2 regions of the Thalassobacillus hwangdonensis genome follow, and region 2 is predicted to be linked to the other one. Evidence: riboswitches for the same ligand, from Rfam matches in the RefSeq annotation. Region 2 holds a riboswitch; the other holds the start of a gene.

The links. A riboswitch is a leader RNA that binds a small molecule or an ion and turns the genes downstream of it on or off. The one in region 2 is predicted to bind thiamine pyrophosphate.
Positions count from the first base shown of each region.
Region 1: linked by a shared signal. The riboswitch ahead of thiT (energy-coupled thiamine transporter ThiT) and the one ahead of thiW (energy coupling factor transporter S component ThiW) in region 2 are both predicted to bind thiamine pyrophosphate.

Region 1 is NZ_JBHTKL010000001.1:322,850-332,503, forward strand. It holds gene ACFQ2J_RS01745 (peptidoglycan recognition protein family protein) at 1-80, shown strand, start outside; gene ACFQ2J_RS01750 (antitoxin VbhA family protein) at 149-310, shown strand; gene ACFQ2J_RS01755 (Fic/DOC family protein) at 307-921, shown strand; gene ACFQ2J_RS01760 (DUF819 family protein) at 1,105-2,307, shown strand; gene ACFQ2J_RS01765 (nucleoside hydrolase) at 2,341-3,288, opposite strand; gene ACFQ2J_RS01770 (Na+/H+ antiporter NhaC family protein) at 3,702-4,997, opposite strand; gene ACFQ2J_RS01775 (penicillin-binding transpeptidase domain-containing protein) at 5,131-7,173, shown strand; TPP riboswitch at 7,236-7,337, shown strand; gene thiT (energy-coupled thiamine transporter ThiT) at 7,427-8,029, shown strand; gene ACFQ2J_RS01785 (phospholipase D family protein) at 8,314-9,654, shown strand, end outside.
Region 2 is NZ_JBHTKL010000006.1:101,081-110,734, forward strand. It holds gene ACFQ2J_RS15965 (class I SAM-dependent methyltransferase) at 1-293, opposite strand, end outside; gene ACFQ2J_RS15970 (hypothetical protein) at 531-1,094, shown strand; gene thiE (thiamine phosphate synthase) at 1,136-1,759, opposite strand; gene thiM (hydroxyethylthiazole kinase) at 1,756-2,523, opposite strand; gene thiD (bifunctional hydroxymethylpyrimidine kinase/phosphomethylpyrimidine kinase) at 2,516-3,328, opposite strand; gene tenA (thiaminase II) at 3,325-4,011, opposite strand; TPP riboswitch at 4,081-4,185, opposite strand; gene thiW (energy coupling factor transporter S component ThiW) at 4,190-4,678, opposite strand; TPP riboswitch at 4,785-4,894, opposite strand; gene ACFQ2J_RS16000 (hotdog fold thioesterase) at 4,984-5,385, opposite strand; gene ACFQ2J_RS16005 (ABC transporter substrate-binding protein) at 5,457-6,617, opposite strand; gene ACFQ2J_RS16010 (ABC transporter ATP-binding protein) at 6,646-7,383, opposite strand; gene ACFQ2J_RS16015 (ABC transporter ATP-binding protein) at 7,380-8,165, opposite strand; gene ACFQ2J_RS16020 (branched-chain amino acid ABC transporter permease) at 8,158-9,189, opposite strand; gene ACFQ2J_RS16025 (branched-chain amino acid ABC transporter permease) at 9,190-9,654, opposite strand, start outside.

The DNA of each region.
Region 1 (9,654 bases), on a different contig from region 2:
GATATCAACTTGAAGTGTTGAACAGCAAAGGGGAAGTGTATTACATTACAGCGCATCCCTCCTATGTCACGATTGAGTGAAGGATCGTGTATCGGGGCTGTAAATATGGTATAATAAGGATACATGTGATGCTTTCAGGAGGCTAGTTATGAATCAGTTGGAAGAACAGTTCAAGTCAGTAAAGGCGACGATTGAAATGGAAGGGATGGAGGTCTCTGACGAAGTACAGCGAATCGTGTTGAAGGAAGCGAGTGGTGAAATTTCCTTCCACGAATTCAAAAAGCAGATCATGAGACTGCAGCGTAAGTGAATAATCACACTTCTTCCTATTGTTATCCCGGTACAGACGTGCTGATCAATCTTTTTGATATAAAAGATCCGAAAGATCTTGAACTTATGGAAGTCGCATATACAGCCAGAAGATTGCTGACGCTCCAAAATGGACCTGTAAAAGGTGCTTTTGATCTTGAACACCTGCAAGCAATCCATAGATATATTTTTCGGGATATTTTTCCATTTGCAGGTGAAATCAGAACAGAAAACATCGGCAAAGGAACTTTTTCCTTTGCAAATGCAAGATTCATCGTACCTGAAGCTAACCGTATCTTCAAAGAGTTGAAGGAAGAGAACTATTTGGATGGTCTGTTGCGGACGGATTTTGCAAAACGTGCAGCTTACTATATGGCGGAAATCAATGTTCTCCACCCATTCAGAGAAGGGAATGGGCGTGCCCAGCGGGAATTCATCCGCTGCATGGCAGGTAGATCCGGTTACCGGTTAGATTGGAACCTGGTCGATAATGAGACGAAAATGACCGCCTCCGTCCAATCGAAAACGAAAATAGATGAGTTAGCAAGCGTCATCGGAAATTGTATCCAAAATGAGCTTCCGGATGATAGGTTTGCTCAAACATTCCTGTAAAATCCTTATTGAAAAATAAGGATTTTTTGTTTTGTTACATGATAAAGCCGGCTAAATGTTACAAAGCTTTTACTGAATATTCACTTTGGTGAATAATTTTGCAATTATGAATATTGATGAAAACCCTTTCCGCTATGATATACTTCCAATCTAAACATCTAGATATAGACAGGAGAGGTGCTTATGAATGGGGTATATATTTCTACCGCATTGATCACAGACCCTATGGGTCTACTTGCATACTTATCAGCCCTGGTGGGTGGAGTCTTCATGCTCGCACAGTGGAAGCAGCCAAAAGTACAGAAATTCTTCCACTATGCGCCGCCATTGATTTGGGCATACTTTTTACCGATGCTATCTACAACGCTTGGAATCACTCCTTCAAGCTCTGCTTTGTATGATTTCGTATCGGTGTATATTTTACCGTTTGGATTATTACTTTTATTACTATCTACAGATGTACCGGCTACATTGCGTTTGGGACCGAAGGCGTTGTTCCTTTTCCTATCAGGTACAGTCGGGGTAGTACTTGGTGGTCCAATCGCGCTTGCTATCTTCCAGCCTTGGTTGCCGGTAGATGCATGGACAGGCGTAGCGGCTCTAGCTGGTAGCTGGATCGGTGGTTCTGCGAATATGGCAGCTTTGGTAGAGGCAACCGGAACCCCGCAGGATGTACTGACGCCGATCATCGTCGTCGATACAGTTGTTGGTTACAGCTGGATGGGAATCATGATCGCACTGGCAGGGTACCAGACACAGTTCAATAAATGGAACAAAGCGGATAATAGCGTGGTCGAGAAGATCAACGCTCAAATTGGTGAAATTGCACAAAAGCGTGCAAAGCCACTTGAAGTCCCTCAATTACTTGGTATCATTGGGCTTGGTTTCGGAGTAGCTTATGTTGTTCGTAAAATTGCTGAACAATTACCGGAAACCTCTGTCCTTTCAGCGGGGACTTGGACGATTATGATCATTTCCCTTGTAGGAATACTCTTCTCTTTCACAAAGGTACGTAAATTAGATGATTACGGTGCAAGTAACATCGGTTATGCAGGAATCTATCTATTATTGACTACGATTGGCGCAAAAGCGAATCTGGCAGCAGTAGTTGAAGCGCCTGCATACATTCTGATGGGTGTCGTTTGGCTTGCCATCCATATCATCATTATCTTCATGATGGCACGACTGCTTCGTGCACCACTTTTCTTCGTGGCTGTCGGGTCTCAGGGTAACATCGGTGGGACAAGTTCCGCACCGGTAGTAGCTTCCGTATTCCAACCAGCATTGGCTCCCGTAGGATTGTTGATGGGAATCGTAGGTAATGTCGTCGGAACGTATGCCGCGGTATTGACCGCCTGGTTAGCAGAAATCGTATCAAAAATGTAAGTTTACTATACGTGTAGAATAGCTGCGGCTATTCTACGCGTTTTTTTGTTGGCCGGATAAAACGTTGATAAAGTCCTGAACAAACCAGCCTGCATCAAAATCTAGAATCATTTTATTTATAGGATAGAAAGGTAGTGGTTCGGGTACAGCTCTGAAATCTGCGTAGGTCATCCCTTTCGATGGACCGGCTGTTAAGACGAAGATCTGTTTTTGAACGACAGAATAACGGGATTTGTTCAAAAGGTAGGATAAAAGCGTGACATCATGCAGTGGAGCACCGTTTATTGTGGGAAGAATCGGTTTGTACTGTTTACTGTAGTAGGATAAAATCGGCTCGATGATGGAGGAAAAGGGAGTTGGGAATTGTTTTACATACTTGATGATTTCTTTGGATATGACGGCACGATTACTGATATTCAGTGGTACAAACGTAAGCTGCTGCCCATTTCTTGCAACGATTTCCGCAGCATCCGGATCGCCGTAAACGTTCGCTTCAGCCAGAGGAGTGGCGTTTCCTGGTACGAGGAATGCCCCTCCCATCACGATTATTTCATCAACATCTTGAAGGTTGTTGTTCGGCTGCAGAAAACACATCGCAAGTGTTGTCATGCGGGATAAATTAACGATCGTCAGGTCGTCTTTGTACGTGGAAATGATATCGAATATCGTTGGAAAAGGATACAGGAAAGAAGGACTCGGATAGAGGGGTTCTATTCCGCCGAGTCCCTTTTCACCGTGAATATTATAGAAGTACTCCGGTGGTGTTCCGGAGAGGGGGCCCGTTGCCCCGCTAATAAGCGGGATGTCCTTCCGATCAGCTAAGTTAAGTAGATAGGCTGCGTTTTTCAGTGCATCCACTTGGCTGACATTACCGTAGCCGCTTACGATACCGGTAATATTTATTTCTGGATGAAGTAAGGCATACATCAGTGCAAATGCATCATCCACACCTGGGTCTGCGAAAATCAAAACATTTTTCATCCATTCACCCCTATCTAGCTTTTTACTATCTTACAATTTCTGTTAAGTGTTTATTCTTACTGCACTTGTTTTTGTTGCCATGTACTCACAGATAAAATGTAGATAGTTTTCTTACACTTGTCAGGCTACTGAAACATCGAATTACAATTCTTCTAACCTGAAATTTTTAAAAATCATACAGTGGCAGGGGCGTTAACTACAAACAACAGAGGGTGGCGGGGAAACTGCGAGACTCCCATGGGAGAAGGGCCTAGGCGAGACCCCACAGGGAGTAAAACGACCGAGGAGGCTCGCCAGCTCCCCCATAGGAAAGCGAGTAGTTTCCCCGCCGCCCTTTTTCACTGAATTGGCAAGGACCCATAGAGCCAAAGAAAAAAAGCTTGAGCCCTGTATGAAAGAGCTCAAGCTTCTTATTAATTGTTTACGGTTTTCTTGAATTTCGGGTAACCGATAAAGATTGCAATCAAGCCGGAGATCGCAATGAGAATCGGATAGAAAGAGTAAGGGATGATTTCCACTGGTGAAATCTTCGCGAACTGAGCCGCTGCCAGTAACTGAGCTCCATATGGAATCAACCCTTGGACGCTGCAGGAGAAGATATCCAGCAGGCTTGCTGTTTTTCTGCGATCGATTCCATATTGATCAGAAACATTTCTTGCCAGTTGACCAGTCGTAATGATCGAAATCGTGTTATTCGCAGTAGACAGGTTCGTGGAACTCACTAAACCAGCAATACTTAGTTCGGCACCTTTTTTGGAACGGATCCGTTTCGTCATGACACTCAATAGGTACTCAAGTCCTCCATTATTCCGAAGCATCGCAACCATTCCGCCGATAAGCAACGTCAGGAAGATCAGTTCAGCCATACTGTTGATTCCATCTGTCATTGCTCCTGTAAAACCACTGATGCCGAAACTGCCATCCATTAGCCCGATGATTCCAGCGAGAAGGATACCACCAGCAAGCACCAGCATCACATTCAGACCTGCAATGGCAAATCCCAGCACTCCGAGGTAAGGGAGGATCTTGTACCATACAAAGGATTCTGCTTCTACTGAACCAGTACTTCCAAAAGTGAATACTACAAGCAGGACGGCTGTCACGATAGCTGCTGGAAGGACGATGAAGAAGTTGACTTTGAACTTGTCCTTCATTTCCGTTTTCTGTGTCCGGACAGCTGCAATCGTTGTATCCGATATGATCGAAAGGTTGTCCCCGAACATTGCACCTCCGACGACAGCTGCCATGGAAAGGGCTAGTGAAATTTCTGTTTCACCACTGATTCCTACTCCGATTGGAGCCAGTGCAGCAATCGTACCGGTGGAAGTACCCATCGAAATCGACACAAACCCTCCGATGATGAACAACCCGGCAATGATAAGACCTTGTGGCAGCACACTCAACGCCAAATTGACTGTTGATTCGACTGCTCCCATTTGGGTGGCCACTTCCGAGAATGCACCTGCAAGAATAAAGATGAACACCATGATCATGATATCCGGGTGGCCAGCGCCTTTAGCGAATTCCTCTACCTTTTCCATCAACGGTTTCTTTCTATTTTGGGCTAATGAAAAACCGGCAGCTAACAGAGCTGCTACAAGTATCGGCATTTTATAAAAATCTCCAGTAAGAATACCAGAGCCTAAGAATAATGCTAAGAACAAAATAAATGGCAAAAATGCACGCTTATTCCTGTTGTTCGATTGCATCGTAAACCTCCATTCATGATGAGTATAAGTCCTCCATATACTTTAGCGATGCAACGTACTAGTGTCAAATCACAACCCTCCAATGAAATATGATAAGATAATAGAATCATCAAGTTTCCAGAAGGAGGATATCATGAGACGTATTCTTAGTATGATGGTACTGATTCTATCGTTTTTCTTATTAGTTGCATGTCAGGAGGAAGAAAAAGAAGTGACTCCTGAGGAAAGGTTTTCCGAATATACTTCTCTCTGGGAAGAGCAGAAGTTCGAAGACATGTATGAAATGATCAGCAACAATGCCAGAGAAACATATGGTAAAGAAGAAGCTGTTACATATTTTCAAAAAGTCTATGATGATTTTAAGATCACCGATGTAAAGGTGTCCTTTGATGACACACCACCCGAAGAAGAAAGGGAAGAAGATGTAAAGGAAGTTCGTATTCCTTTCCAGGTGGAAATGAATTCGATGGCTGGTAAGATAACATTTGATTATGAAGCTGCAATGGTCAAGCAGCCAATTGATGAAGAAAGTGAAGAAATGACTTGGAATGTAACATGGGATCGGGGATATATCTTCCCGCAGATCGCTAATGGAGAAAAGCTTGGTTTGAATAAGGTGGACCCAGTCAGGGGAGAAATTTTCGATAAGAATGGAAATGGACTTGCCATCAATGAAGACTTTTATAGTGTCGGTGTCGTACCTGAAAGGTTCACTGATGAGGAGAAGGAAAAAGAAGAAATCGCATCTGTCCTGGGACTGAGTGTGGAACAGATTGACAAGGCATTGAATGCGGGCTGGGTGCAGCCTCACCTGTTGGTACCATTAAGGAATGTCCACCCTTCAGAGGAAGAGTTGCTGAATGATGCTAAAGAAATCGCACCAATTGATTGGAAAAAAGAGCCGAATATTCGCTATTATCCCTTAGGAAAAGCAGCGGCACACCTGATCGGTTATGTTGCACCGATTACGGCTGAAGATCTTGATAATATGGATGAAGAAACGGCGGTGAATTATCACGCGAACAGTAAGATCGGTGCAAGAGGCGTGGAACAACTTTATGAAGAAAAGCTCCATGGTGCACCTGGATACACGATCTATGCAGAACGTGAGACGGAAAGTGAAGAGGAAAAGACCAGTAAAGTGACTATAGCTGAAAAACCAGTCACCAATGGAGAAGATGTCACCCTTACCATTGATACGACTATTCAAAATGAGCTGTATGCATCGTTGAAAGGAGATACCGGACATGCAGCTGCCATTAATCCTCAGACCGGTGAAACGAAGGCGCTCGTAAGTACGCCTGCTTTCGATCCGAATAAAGCGGCACAGAACGTCGAAATGCCTACAAATGAAAACAATTTGAATCGGTTTGCTGCTACCTACGCACCTGGATCGACTTTAAAGCCGATCAGTGCAGCGATTCTGCTCTCAAATGGAGCAATCAAACCTGAGGAGACGATGACGATTGAAGGCTCAACTTGGAAAAAAGATGAGTCATGGGGCGGTAATTCGGTTACACGTGTCCACGGCTTAGATGGTGAAGTGGACGTGAAAACGGCTTTAATCCGCTCGGATAACATCTTTTTCGCACGGGCAGCACTAAGGATGGAAGGTTCAGAGCTTGTAAATGCGTATAAAAGGTTCGGTTTCACAGAAACTCCTTCAAAAGGTTATCCGGTAGAAGCTTCCCAGGTGTCCAGCAACAATGAATTGACAAGTGAAGTGCTTCAGGCGGATACATCCTATGGTCAAGGTGAACTGGAAATGTCGTCACTTCATCTGGCTGCGAGCTATACACCATTATTCAATGAAGGTAATATACTGGAGCCTGTCCTGTTATCCGGTGAAAGCACTCCTGCAATATGGAAAGAGAATGCAATGAATACAGAGTATTCGGACTTAATCCGCCAAGCTTTAGATGGAGTGGTCAATGATTCTGCAGGCACAGCAGGAGACGCAGCAGAAGCCGATATTCGATTGTCAGGCAAAACAGGTACAGCCGAATTGAAAACTTCAAAAGATGATGAAGATGGAAAAGAGAATGGCTGGTTCGTAGGGTATCCAACTGAATCACCTGAGCTGCTCATTGCCATGATGGTGGAAGATGTGAAAGACAGAGGCCAGAGCAGCTTTGTAGTAGAGAAGGTTGCCGAAGTATTCAATCAGCTTTATTAATCAACGTTGATTAGGTTCTGTGATTTGTTATAATAGATATAAGCAAAAAAAGCATAGGTTTCAAAGCCCTCAAGGGGAGCCTTTAATGGCTGAGAGTGGACATCCGTTCAGACCCTTCGAACCTGTTAGTTAATTCTAGCGTAGGAATGGTGGCTTTTTTGATGGTGCAATGCATTTACGGGACCCGTCCATCAGGAAGCTTCCCCTTGGCATTGCTTTTTTTGTTGCCAAAAATTAAGGGGAGTGGGAACAAATGAGAAATAAGCGAGTACTATTCATGGTGGAGGTTGCCATCTTTGCAGCGATGGCGACGATGCTGGACTTGATTCCAGCGGTGAAACTGCCTCAAGGAGGATCGATCTCCTTTGCGATGATCCCGATTTTCCTCGTCGCGTTCCGATGGGGAATTAAAGGTGGATTGCTTTCCGGTTTCTTATACGGCTTGTTCCAAGTATTGACCGGAGGACAGATCTATACGCCGCTTCAAGGGCTCATCGATTATGGTTTTGCCTTTACGGTACTAGGCTTGGCTGGTCTATTTGCAGCAGGTGTGCGTAATGCATTGCGCGAGAAGAAAATGAAAAAGTTCTGGACATATGTTTCATTGGGGATTTTTGTAGGCAGTACGTTCCGGTTTCTTGCTCACTATATTGCAGGAATCGTATTTTTTGCAGAGTATGCAGAAGGACCTGTCTGGATCTATTCTCTTGTCTACAATGGATCCTACATGCTTCCATCTGCCATCATCTGTGCGATCGGACTTGGCTTCCTGTTTGCCAAGCAGCCAAGGATCTTATTGAATAACGATAACGTTTCAACCTATACGAATACGAATGAAGTAAGAAATCAGGCATAAGCTTACGATCAAGCCTTCTCACCCTTGGTGAGGAGGCTTTTGTGTTAGTGTAGATAAAAAGAAGTCGAAAGGAAGGAGCCTGTCGATGATCGAACTTGTCGGTGAATGTGAGCGATGTGGGAACAATGTATATTGCCGGGATGGCTTCTTGGATGGAGAACATGTTGATGGGAAACTCTTATGCAATTCATGTGCTTCGTCTGAGGAATAATTACCCATGTTTGAATCTCCATTTATTGGTGTAAATAGAAGGTAGATATAATACGAAAATGGGGGCGGAATGTTTGGGGCGGATACGCAGGTTTTTTAAGAAGAAGAAAGTATGGGTACTTATCGCATTCATGATTTACTTAGGAGTTGTCATTGCATATCATACAGCATTCAAACCGTTACCGGATGGGATTTCCTATGAAGGCGAAGTTCATGAGCTGAATGATATCGAGTTCTTTTATGATCTGACATACGAAAATGCGGCTGGTGAGCATGTCCAGGAGCGACAGGTGTTCCAGGAATTGTACAGGACGATCGGGGAAGCGGAGGAATTCATCGTAGCAGATATGTTTTTGTTCAATGGATATACCGATGGGAAATATAATTTCCCCGAAATATCTGAAAATCTTACAAATGCTATCATAGCACAGAAAGAGAAGCATCCGGATTTGAAGGCCGTGTTCATCACGGACCCGGTAAATACGGTGTATCACTCTTATGAATCGAAAGCGATCGATCGACTGCGTGATAATGGGGTCGATGTTGTCATTACGGATCTGAATGAGCTGCGCGACTCGAATCCTCTATATTCATCACTGTGGCGTACATTCATCCAATGGTTCGGTCAGGAGGGTGACGGATGGATTGCCAATCCTTTCGCTAAAAATGCCCCCGATGTCACATTGCGGTCTTATATGAAATTGATGAATATCAAAGCGAATCACCGTAAAGTATTGGTAACGGAAGACGCTGCGATCGTTCAGACGGCTAACCCGCACAATGCGAGTGGTTTCCATGAAAACGTTTCGTTCAAAGTGACAGGACCGATCATCAAGGACATTCTGGAAGCAGAAAAAGCGGTTGTTGATTACTCAGGCGAAGCGGACTTTCCTGATATTGATGAACTCGAGTTCGAAGAGACTTCCGGACCTTTAAAGGCACAATTCCTTACAGAAGGTAAAATCTATGATGGGGTGATTGAAACCCTTGAGAATGTAAAAGAAGAGGACACCGTCTGGCTTGGAATGTATTACCTTGCCGATCGGACAGTGATTGAATTATTGAAGGATGCAGCTAAACGGGGAGCTACAGTCAATATCGTGATGGACCCGAATAAAACAGCCTTTGGCCATGAGAAGACAGGGCTGCCGAACTTGCCTGTTGCAAGTGAACTGAATGACCTGGACAGTGAGAATATGAATCTCAGGTGGTACGATGTCAATATCGAACAATTCCACACCAAATTGTTATATGTTGATAAGCCGGAAGAAGATGTGATTATTGGCGGATCCGCCAACTATACGAACCGGAATCTGGACGATCTGAATTTGGAAGCGGATGTGAAAATAACCGGACCATCTGAAGAAGAAGTATTCCAGGAGGTCAACGCTTATTTCAACAGGATCTGGTCGAAT
Region 2 (9,654 bases):
GATCGTTCTTCTCCCCATTTCAAACCTTCTGTCGATCGATCCACTGCGTCAACATCACATCCTTGCTGCGCGAGGTAAAGTGCATTTCTTCCTGGACCGCAACCCAACTCCAACACCTTTTGGGGCTGGATCATTTTCTGTTGAAAATAGCTTACTAGATTTTCATCAGGAGCATTGATGAAAAACGGAATTTTCTTATTCCGATCTTTGTAGAATTCATTCCAGTCAAAGGTGCGCTCGGCCATTAACTGGTCATCGAGCATGTTTAAGAGATCATCATATGTACGTATCATTTCCCCACCATCCTCTCACTATATTTTACCATTTTCAGAGGGAGTAATGGTGTCTAAGTGGAGTTTGTATAATAAGTTTCCGAGTTTGTACAAATAGGTGTGAGTTTTGTTTAATAAAGGCTCGCATATGTTAAATAACTGATTCAATTTGTAAAAAGAATATCCAGAATTTTGAAACCCTTTCTTCCGCAAAACGTATATCAATTACAGTTATTAACAGAAAAGGAGGTGGAGCACTTGGATGAAAGACGCCGACAGATTTTATTGACGATTGCCATCATCCTATTTATCAGCAGCTTACTTATCCCATTCGTCGTTGTGTTCTTATTGCAGGATTTATTCTTTACAGACCGATCACAATGGTTCTTCATCACACCAACAACCGCATACATAACCTTCATGGCAGGGATGATGTGGCCAGCTATCGTCATTTTCATTCACTTACTGATCCAGACGAAATATAACTTCAAATCCTATAAGTGGGTGAGCATTGCACTGATTCCATTGAGTATCCCGGTCTTGTTGTTCGGTCTTACGAATTATTACTACTTCGATGATCAAGGAATCAATTACAATCACCTGACCACTACAAATCAAATGACATATGAATGGGACGGATTCAAAGAGGTTGAAAAAATCTATTCGAAAGAAGACGGTACGACAACGCTGGTAGAATATCGTTTTTTGACCAAAAAAGATGAAGAAATCTTCGTACCGGTGAATATGGATTTCAGAAATTATCAATCTAGAATTCTCAAATATTTAGAAGAAAACAAAGTGAAAGTCATCGATTCCATCTGACAGAAAACCCTCAAGGCACAGTCGCCATGAGGGTTATTTGTTTACAGATTCTGAACGGTACGTAAGATATCATCGGACTTTGTTATCACAGAGATCACGGCTACTCCATCCGCTCCTGCTTCAAGAACATCCGCTGCATTCGTTTCATTTATCCCACCAATCCCTACAGTTGGAAGGTCAGGATAAACGTGTTTAACTTTTTCTAAAAAATGGACATCCACAGGCTTCTTAGCATCTTCTTTCGTAGTTGTAGCAAACATGGGTCCAACACCCACATAATCGACTACCTCAATCGGACTTCGCTCAAGTTCAGCCAGATTCGAAATGGAAAGACCGATGATCCGATCAGGAAATCGGCGCCGGAGCTCTTCTGCGGAAAGGTCATCCTGACCAACGTGGATCCCATCTGCTTCTAGAGGATCGACAAGCTCAACATCATCATTCACAAAAAACAAAATGCCATGTTTCCTGCAAATCTCCCTGAGTTTCCTGCCGAGTGCCAATTTTTCAGCACCTTCTAGAGATCCCTGCCCTTTTTCACGATACTGAAAAGCTGTAATACCTGCACGGACAGCCTCTTCCAATACTTCGCAAGAATCTCGATCACAGTTCTGGCTCCCCATCACAAAATACTTTCTTAATTTTGAATACAGGTCTTTGCTCATGCCCGCAGTTCCTTCACTTCTGCACTCAGCGAATCTATGAAAACTGGTACAAAACTGCCTGATCCGTTTACCTCTGCAGATGATGCAGCATGAGCGGCAGATGCACCGTAAAAAGCTACAGCTGTGTAAGCTTGGTCCAATCTACTCCCTGAGGTTGTCAAGCAGGCTGTGAGAATGGAACCGAGCAGACACCCTCCGCCAGTCACTTTTGCGAGAATAGGATGACCAGTTTCATTGATTCGGCATGTCTCTCCATCATGGATGACATCCTTGGCTCCAGTTACGACTGCCACTGTCTTATAGGTCTGTGCCACCTGCTGTGCAATTGCTTCCGAATCCCCTTCGCCAACAGCGTCTACACCTTTTGTTTCTAATTGTTCACCAACCAATGCTCCCATTTCACCAGCATTTCCTTTGATCGCAGTGAATCGGACTTCCTTCAAGAGCTTATCTATCACATTTTTTCGAAAAGAAGTAGCAGCCACTCCTACAGGATCAAGCACTACCGGGATTCCCTTTTCATTCGCTGCCTTACCAGCCTTTATCATGGCATCAACTTCATTTGAAGTGACCGTTCCGATGTTGATCAGCACGCCATCAGCAAGGAAAGCCATGTCCCCAGCCTCTTCCACCTCTTTTGCCATGATCGGTGTGCCTCCGAAAGAGAGCAATCCGTTTGCCGTAAAGTTCATGACTACTTGATTTGTCAGGTGATGAATCAACGGCTGCTTTTCCCGGACCTCCTGTAGTATTTGTTCATTCATAATGAAAAACCTCCTCGCGTGTTGCCCAATGATTTGTTGGTCCGCTACCCTTACCTAGCGAAAAGGAGTGACGGATCGCTGCTGTTACATAATTTTTCGCTTTCTCGACGGCATCCACCAACGGAACGCCTTGGCTTAAATATGCCGTAATCGCTGCTGAGTACGTACATCCCGTTCCATGGGTGTTTTTCGTTTCAACCCGATCAGATGAGAACACATGCATCGTTGTACCATCGAATAAATAATCGATGGCTTCACCTTCCATATGGCCACCTTTTATAAGGGCAGCTCCTGCTCCGAAACTTTTCACGATGCTTTCTGCAGCAAGCTTCATATCTTCAAGTGTCGTAATCTTTTCACCGATGATGTCTTCCGCTTCAGGAATATTAGGAGTGACGATAGCAGTCAATGGCAGCAGATTTTCCCGTAAAAATTGGCGCGCTTCCGGTTGGATGAGCGGGTCTCCGCTTTGGGCTACCATGACCGGGTCCATCACATATGGTGAAGACTCATCTTTGAGCCATTCACCGATTCGCTTCATCATCTCTCGATTGGCGATCATCCCTGTTTTCACTGCATGAACAGGCATGTCAGAACGAATCGAATCCAACTGTGCCTCCAGCATTCCAATCGGAAGGTGGTGAATATCCTGGACACCTGTTGTGTTTTGCGCAACGACGGACGTGATCACGGACATTCCGTAGCTTTTCAATTCCTGAAAGGTTTTAAGGTCTGCCTGGATTCCAGCACCACCACTCGGGTCGGTCCCGGCAATCGTCAGCGAACAGGGGATGCGTCTACTCATTTGATCACCGCCTCATGTGCCGGCCACTGTTCACACGTATAGGCCATTTCCCAAAAAGCCAATTCCAGCTGACAGCTCTTACGGAAAGCATCTTTCATTCGAGTCCGCTCTTTATCAGAAGCTTCAGCTGCCACTTCGTCCAATCGTGCACGAAGCTTGTCTGTCACCTGTTCGACTTCCTGATCCGCATAAAATTGAATCCACTCGTTGAACGGGTGGGCCGTATCCGGGCGATATTTCTCCACCAATTCTTTTCCAATTTCCAAGTACGTCCAGGGACATGGCAACAGTGCACCCAGAATTTCCCCGAGATTGCCGGTATGCGCATGATAAAGCATGTGCTTGACGTAATGGTCTGCTGTCGGTGGTAAGGGATACCCTTGGAGCTCCTCATAGCTCACACCGATCTGTTCGCAGAAATTGTTGTGCGGATGGATTTCACTGTTCAGTACAAACCCGATCTGGTCATTGAAATATGCTATGTCTTCACGCGCTGATGATTTTGCGATTGCCAGTCCATACACATGCATGAAGGCATTCAAATATTCGTAATCCGCTTTGATATAGTGGGTTAATGCTTCTTTCGGTACATCGCCCTTTCCGATTCCATCGACAAATGGGTGATTGAAAATCAGTTGGAAAAGGTCATCATTTTCTTTACGAAGAATTTCAGTGAAACGCATCGTTTTTGCCTCCTCATGTTTTTCAGGAAGCTGCGTTGAGGAAAAGTAAAATGTAGAGAAATAAAGAAGAGTATCTCCCGACTACTTCCCTTACGCAGGCATTATCCTGATCAGGTTCCAAGGGATCAAGGAATCTCCTTATCTCAGCTTCGAAAAGCACCCCTAGTAGTTTCGATGTTTAATAGTTATGAAGTAAGTGTTCCTGTTTTACTCTGGATAGGACCAGCCATCCAAGCATTGCCCCTGTCACACTGCTCACAAGGAATGATGGCATAAAGAAAAACGCTCCGAATGTGGTCCCCATCAGAATTTTTGCATATGGCACGGCGAATAGTGCACCAACTACACCAGTACCAAAGACTTCACCAGCTGCAGCCCATCCCTTTTTACCGAGCTTCTGATACAGGAATCCTGCCAGAAACGCACCAATCATCCCGCCTGGAAACGCAAGCAGCGAGCCAAGTCCGAGCAGATTACGAATGAGCCCGATCATGAACGCAATGATGACGGCAGGCAACGGTCCTAAGGTAATGGCTGCTATTACGTTGACCGCATGCTGGACTGGGTAAGCTTTCGCAATTCCTGCTGGAAACCAAAGGAACTGCGCCCCCAATGTACCGAGGGCTACAAGCACCGCCATCGTCGTCAATAAACGTGTCCGATTTATTTTAAACACCCCCTTTTCAGGAGCCTGCATGGCATCTGGACCGTCGACCAAACAATAAAAAGCCAGGTTCTGTATTAGAACCTGGCTAAATAGGAAAAGTGAATAGACTTTCGTCCAACTACTTCCCTACGCTGGTATTAACCAGATCAGGTCCATAAGAGTCGGAAGCTCATTCGCTTCCTCTCAGCCCATGCATGGGCACCCCTAGTAGTAAATCATTAAGTATTGAATTTTATTTGGTCGTCTTCATCTTAACAAATGAAACAGAGGTTGTCATAGTCATTTAGAAACATTCTGTAAAATCCTTATGCAAACTGTTCTTTCTTACGGTAGACCATCCCATCGGCTGTCGCCAACAGTTCTCCATGCTGATTTTTGACAATCATCCTGTACAGTCCGAGCTTTGGATTCTTCGATTCCTCAGTAGCGGTCGCTGTAACTGTGTCCCCCAGCATCCCAGCACGCATGTAATTCATATTGACGTTGATTCCGACGGCAGTCTGTCCGTACGAATTACTTGCAATCGCAAATACTACATCAGCCAACGAAAAAATGGCCCCTCCATTCGCAGCTCCGTGAAAATTCATATGGTTTTCAGTAATCGTCATCGACGCCTTCGCTTCTCCTTCACCTACATGATCAACGGAAATCCCAAGAAACTTTGCATATGGATCTGCATTCACACGATCGAGTACTGCTTCCTTCATTCCTCATTCCTCCTGTTTTTTCTTAAAGTGTATAGTTAAGGGACATCACGATGATGTCCCTTAAATGGCTTTTATTCTTTCAACATCCATTTACCATCTTTCACTTCAGCAAGTACCATACTGTCTGCTTCCAGCCCATTATGATCTTTGTCACTGAAGGAGAAGATTCCAGTAGCACCTACGTAACCATCTACATCATTTTCCAAGTAGTCTCGAATAGCTTCGCGGTCTGTGGCACCTGATTTAAGCGCTTCTACAACCAACATCAAATTATCGTAACCATAAGAACCGAAGTTGGTTGGTTCACTATCATATTCTGCAGTGTACTCATCGTAGAAACTGGAAATGACATCATACTGCTCGTCATCCTCTGGAATTTGTGTCGGGAAGAGCAGTTTTCCTGTAGGTATCGTCACACCTTCCGCTGCATCTCCAGCCAGGTCGATAAACGACTGTTTTGCAATACCATGGCTTCCAATGTACGGAATGTCCATGCCAAGCTCCTTACTGTTCTTTGCAATAATTGCAGGACCTGGGTTCGTTCCCCAGACAACCATCGCCTGTGCGTCTGAACTATCAATCTTCGTCAGCTGCGTTTTCATATCCGGATCGTCCGTATTATAGCTTTCTTTGATGACGATCTCCATGCCATAGTCGCCAGCAAGTGCTTCCAGCTGTTCGACACCACTTGCTCCGAAAGCATTGGAATCTGCCAGAACAGCAATCTTGTTCATGCCTTCATTCTGCAGGTGCATATAGATTCGCTCGACAGCGTGTGCATCGGAGTGAGGTGTTTTGAATACCCATTTCGATTCTTCGACAGGGGACACGATACTTACCGCAGCTCCTGCAGAGATCAGTGGTACTTCATTGTCCATTGCAATCCCTTTCATTGCCAGGCTTGCTCCAGTAGTCGTCGATCCTACGACAGCCAGGACATCTTCATCATGGATCATACTGTTCATTTCTTCCATTGCTTTTTCCGGCGTCGATTCATCATCTGCCAGAATGATTTCTACCTTCTTCCCATCGATTCCGCCTTCATCATTGATCTTCTTCTCAAGCAGCTTTGTAGCATTCCACTCCGGTTCCCCAAGCGGACTTCCTGGTCCAGTCTTTGAGTAGATTGCCCCGATCTTATACACATCGGAATCCCCTTGAGCTTCTTCATTACAAGCAGTCATTACTGCAGCTACCATGACCATCAACAACAGACTAAGCCATTTTTTCATCCTTACTCCCCCATTCAATTATTTTCAATCAACTCACAGTGTGACCTAGGAAAATCTCTTTCACTTCTGGATTATGTAGTAAATCCTTTGCTCGACCTTCCTGGACAATCGTGCCGTGAGACATGACATAACCACGATCAGCTATTTTCAATGAAGCGCTTACATTTTGTTCAATCAACAGAATGGTCACTCCGAATGCATCTCTCAGTTGCTGGACATAATCCAACACTTCCTTGACGATGAGTGGCGCAAGTCCAAGAGACGGCTCATCCAGTAATAACAGGTCCGGTTTTGCCATGATTGCTCTTGCGATTGCTAGCATTTGCTGTTGTCCTCCTGAAAGTGTACCTGCCAATTGTTCCTTACGCTCCTCTAAAATCGGAAAAAGGTTGAATACCTTATCAATCTCTTTGTTGACCTCTTTCTTGCCTGTCTTTTTGTAATGATGGTAAGAACCAAGCAGTAGATTATCCAACACAGACATCGTACTGAAAACCTGTCGATGCTCAGGTACGAGGATTAAGCGATCATGAACGATTTTTTCCGCTTCCCAACTCGTAATATCCTTATCCCGGTAGGATATCTTCCCGCTTGACGGTTGCAAGAGACCGGCGATATTGTTGAGCATCGTAGTCTTTCCTGCTCCATTCGCTCCTAACAAGGCGACAATTTCGCCTTGATCCACATGCAGGTTCACATCATCAAGGGCCTGAATTGGACCATAACTGAAGGATACGCCTTCTACCTGCAGGATTTTCCCACTCATAAGCTCACCTCCTCCTCTTCTTCCTCGGTTCCGAGATAAGCCTCGATCACACGACGATCATTCTGAACTTCCTTCGGTGTCCCCTGGGCTATTTTTTCCCCTTGGTCCAACACGACAATCTGATCACTGACACGCATCACAAGATCCATGTCATGCTCGACAACAAAGATGGAAACCCCGCGTTTCCTCACCTGGAGGATCAGATCACTCATCGCAGCTGTTTCGTTATGGTTCAATCCTGCTGCAATTTCATCCAGCAGCAGTAGCTTCGGGCGTGTTGCAAGCGCTCTCGCCAGCTCCAACAGCCGTAGCTTTCCTAAAGGCAGATTGCCAGCTTCCACGTCTGCTACATCTTCCAAACCGACGAATTTGAGCTCTTCCCACGCCTGCTCATACATCTTCTGTTCTTCCTTTTTGGCACCAGGAAGCTTGAAAGCAGCGGATAAGATCCCCGATTTCGAGTTCGTATGTAACCCGACCATCACGTTTTCCAAAACCGTCATCCGTTTGAATACTTGCAGGTTTTGAAACGTTCGAGCAATTCCCAACGGAGCAATTTTGTAGGACGGGAGGCGATCAATCCGTTTTCCATCAAACCAGATTTCCCCTTCTGTAGGTGGGAAAATGGAAGATACCATGTTAAACAACGTACTCTTCCCAGCACCGTTCGGTCCGATCAGACCGACAACGTTCCCTTCTTCAAAGGAAAAAGTGATATCCTTGTTGGCTACCACGCCACCAAACTTCTTTGTTACCTGTTTCACTTCCAGTAGATTAGGCACTCTGATCCCCCTTTACAGTACTGACATTCGATTTTTTCTTCGCCGAGGAATGAAACACCTGTTTCAGTTTGCCTGAAATAGCTGGAATAAGGCCCTGCGGAAGAAAGATTACGACCAGCATAAGAATCAACCCATACAGGACATGTTCAAAATCGCTCGTAATAAAGGAGATTTGTGAACCTAACGTCTGGACGAACGAGCTGATTGCAGTAATCAGCAATGCTCCGAAAACCGCTCCCCAGACTGTAGTAGCACCACCAAGTACAACCATCGTCAAAAACAATATCGAACCATCAAGTCCGAATGAGCCAGGTGAAATGCTGTAGGACATGTGTGCAAACAACCATCCCGCTACTCCAGCGAACATCGCACTGATGATGAATACCTGCATTTTATATCGCCCTGTATCCACTCCCATCGAGCTTGAAGCGACTTCACTATCGTGAATCGAACGCAATGCGCGTCCCACTCTCGAATGAATGATGTTCAGGGAAAGGATGATAATGACTAAAGCAATTGCCCAAACAAGGTAGTAGTACCCGATTCCCTGTCTGAAGGTAAATCCGAACAACTCAATTTTTGGAATGCCGTAAAACCCGGACGCTCCATTCGTCAAGCCCTTCCATTCCACCAGCAATACATGGATGACGATTCCGAATGCCAATGTTGCCATCGCCAGGTAATACCCATGAAGTCTTGCCATTGTATGTCCCAGAACATATGCAATGAGGCCAGGTACGACAATAGCTATGATCAGTGACACCCATGGACTCAATCCGTATGTAGCAGTCAAAATAGCTGTTGCATATGCGCCTACCCCATAAAATGCTGCCTGCCCCAATGAAATTTGTCCTGCAAATCCCATCAATAAACCAAGACCTACGGCAACGATCGTATAGATACCGGCGAATGTCGCTTTTGTGATCATCAAGGAAGTGGAGAGCAGAAAGGGTAGAATGATGATCAATACAGTGAATGCTGCTACCCCTTTCCAGCTCATCTGTTGCATACCAATCCGTTTCACTTACAGCCCTCCTTTTCCAACATTCTTTTCGCCTAGTAATCCATACGGACGAATCAAAAGAATCATCAATACGAAACCGAATGCGATTGCATCTTTCATCCCTGAACTTATGAATCCGGCACCAAGTGATTCGATCACTCCTAGAAGCAATCCACCAAGTACAGCACCAGGGGCACTTCCAAGTCCACCAAGAATCGTTGCGGAAAAGCCTTTGATTCCGAGCATGACACCCATGTCATAGGCAGGGAAGATAATCGGAGCAATGACCAGACCGGCCAATGCGCCAAGACCTGCACTTAAGGCAAACGAGAATGAAGACATTTTCTTCGGGCTGATCGCCATCAGCTTTGCTGCCATCGGGTTTACCGAACATGCACGGAAAGCTTTACCAAGCATCGTCTTCTCAATCATCAGGAATAATCCCGCAACGATGATCAGCATGAACACCATTACCCAGATGCTCTG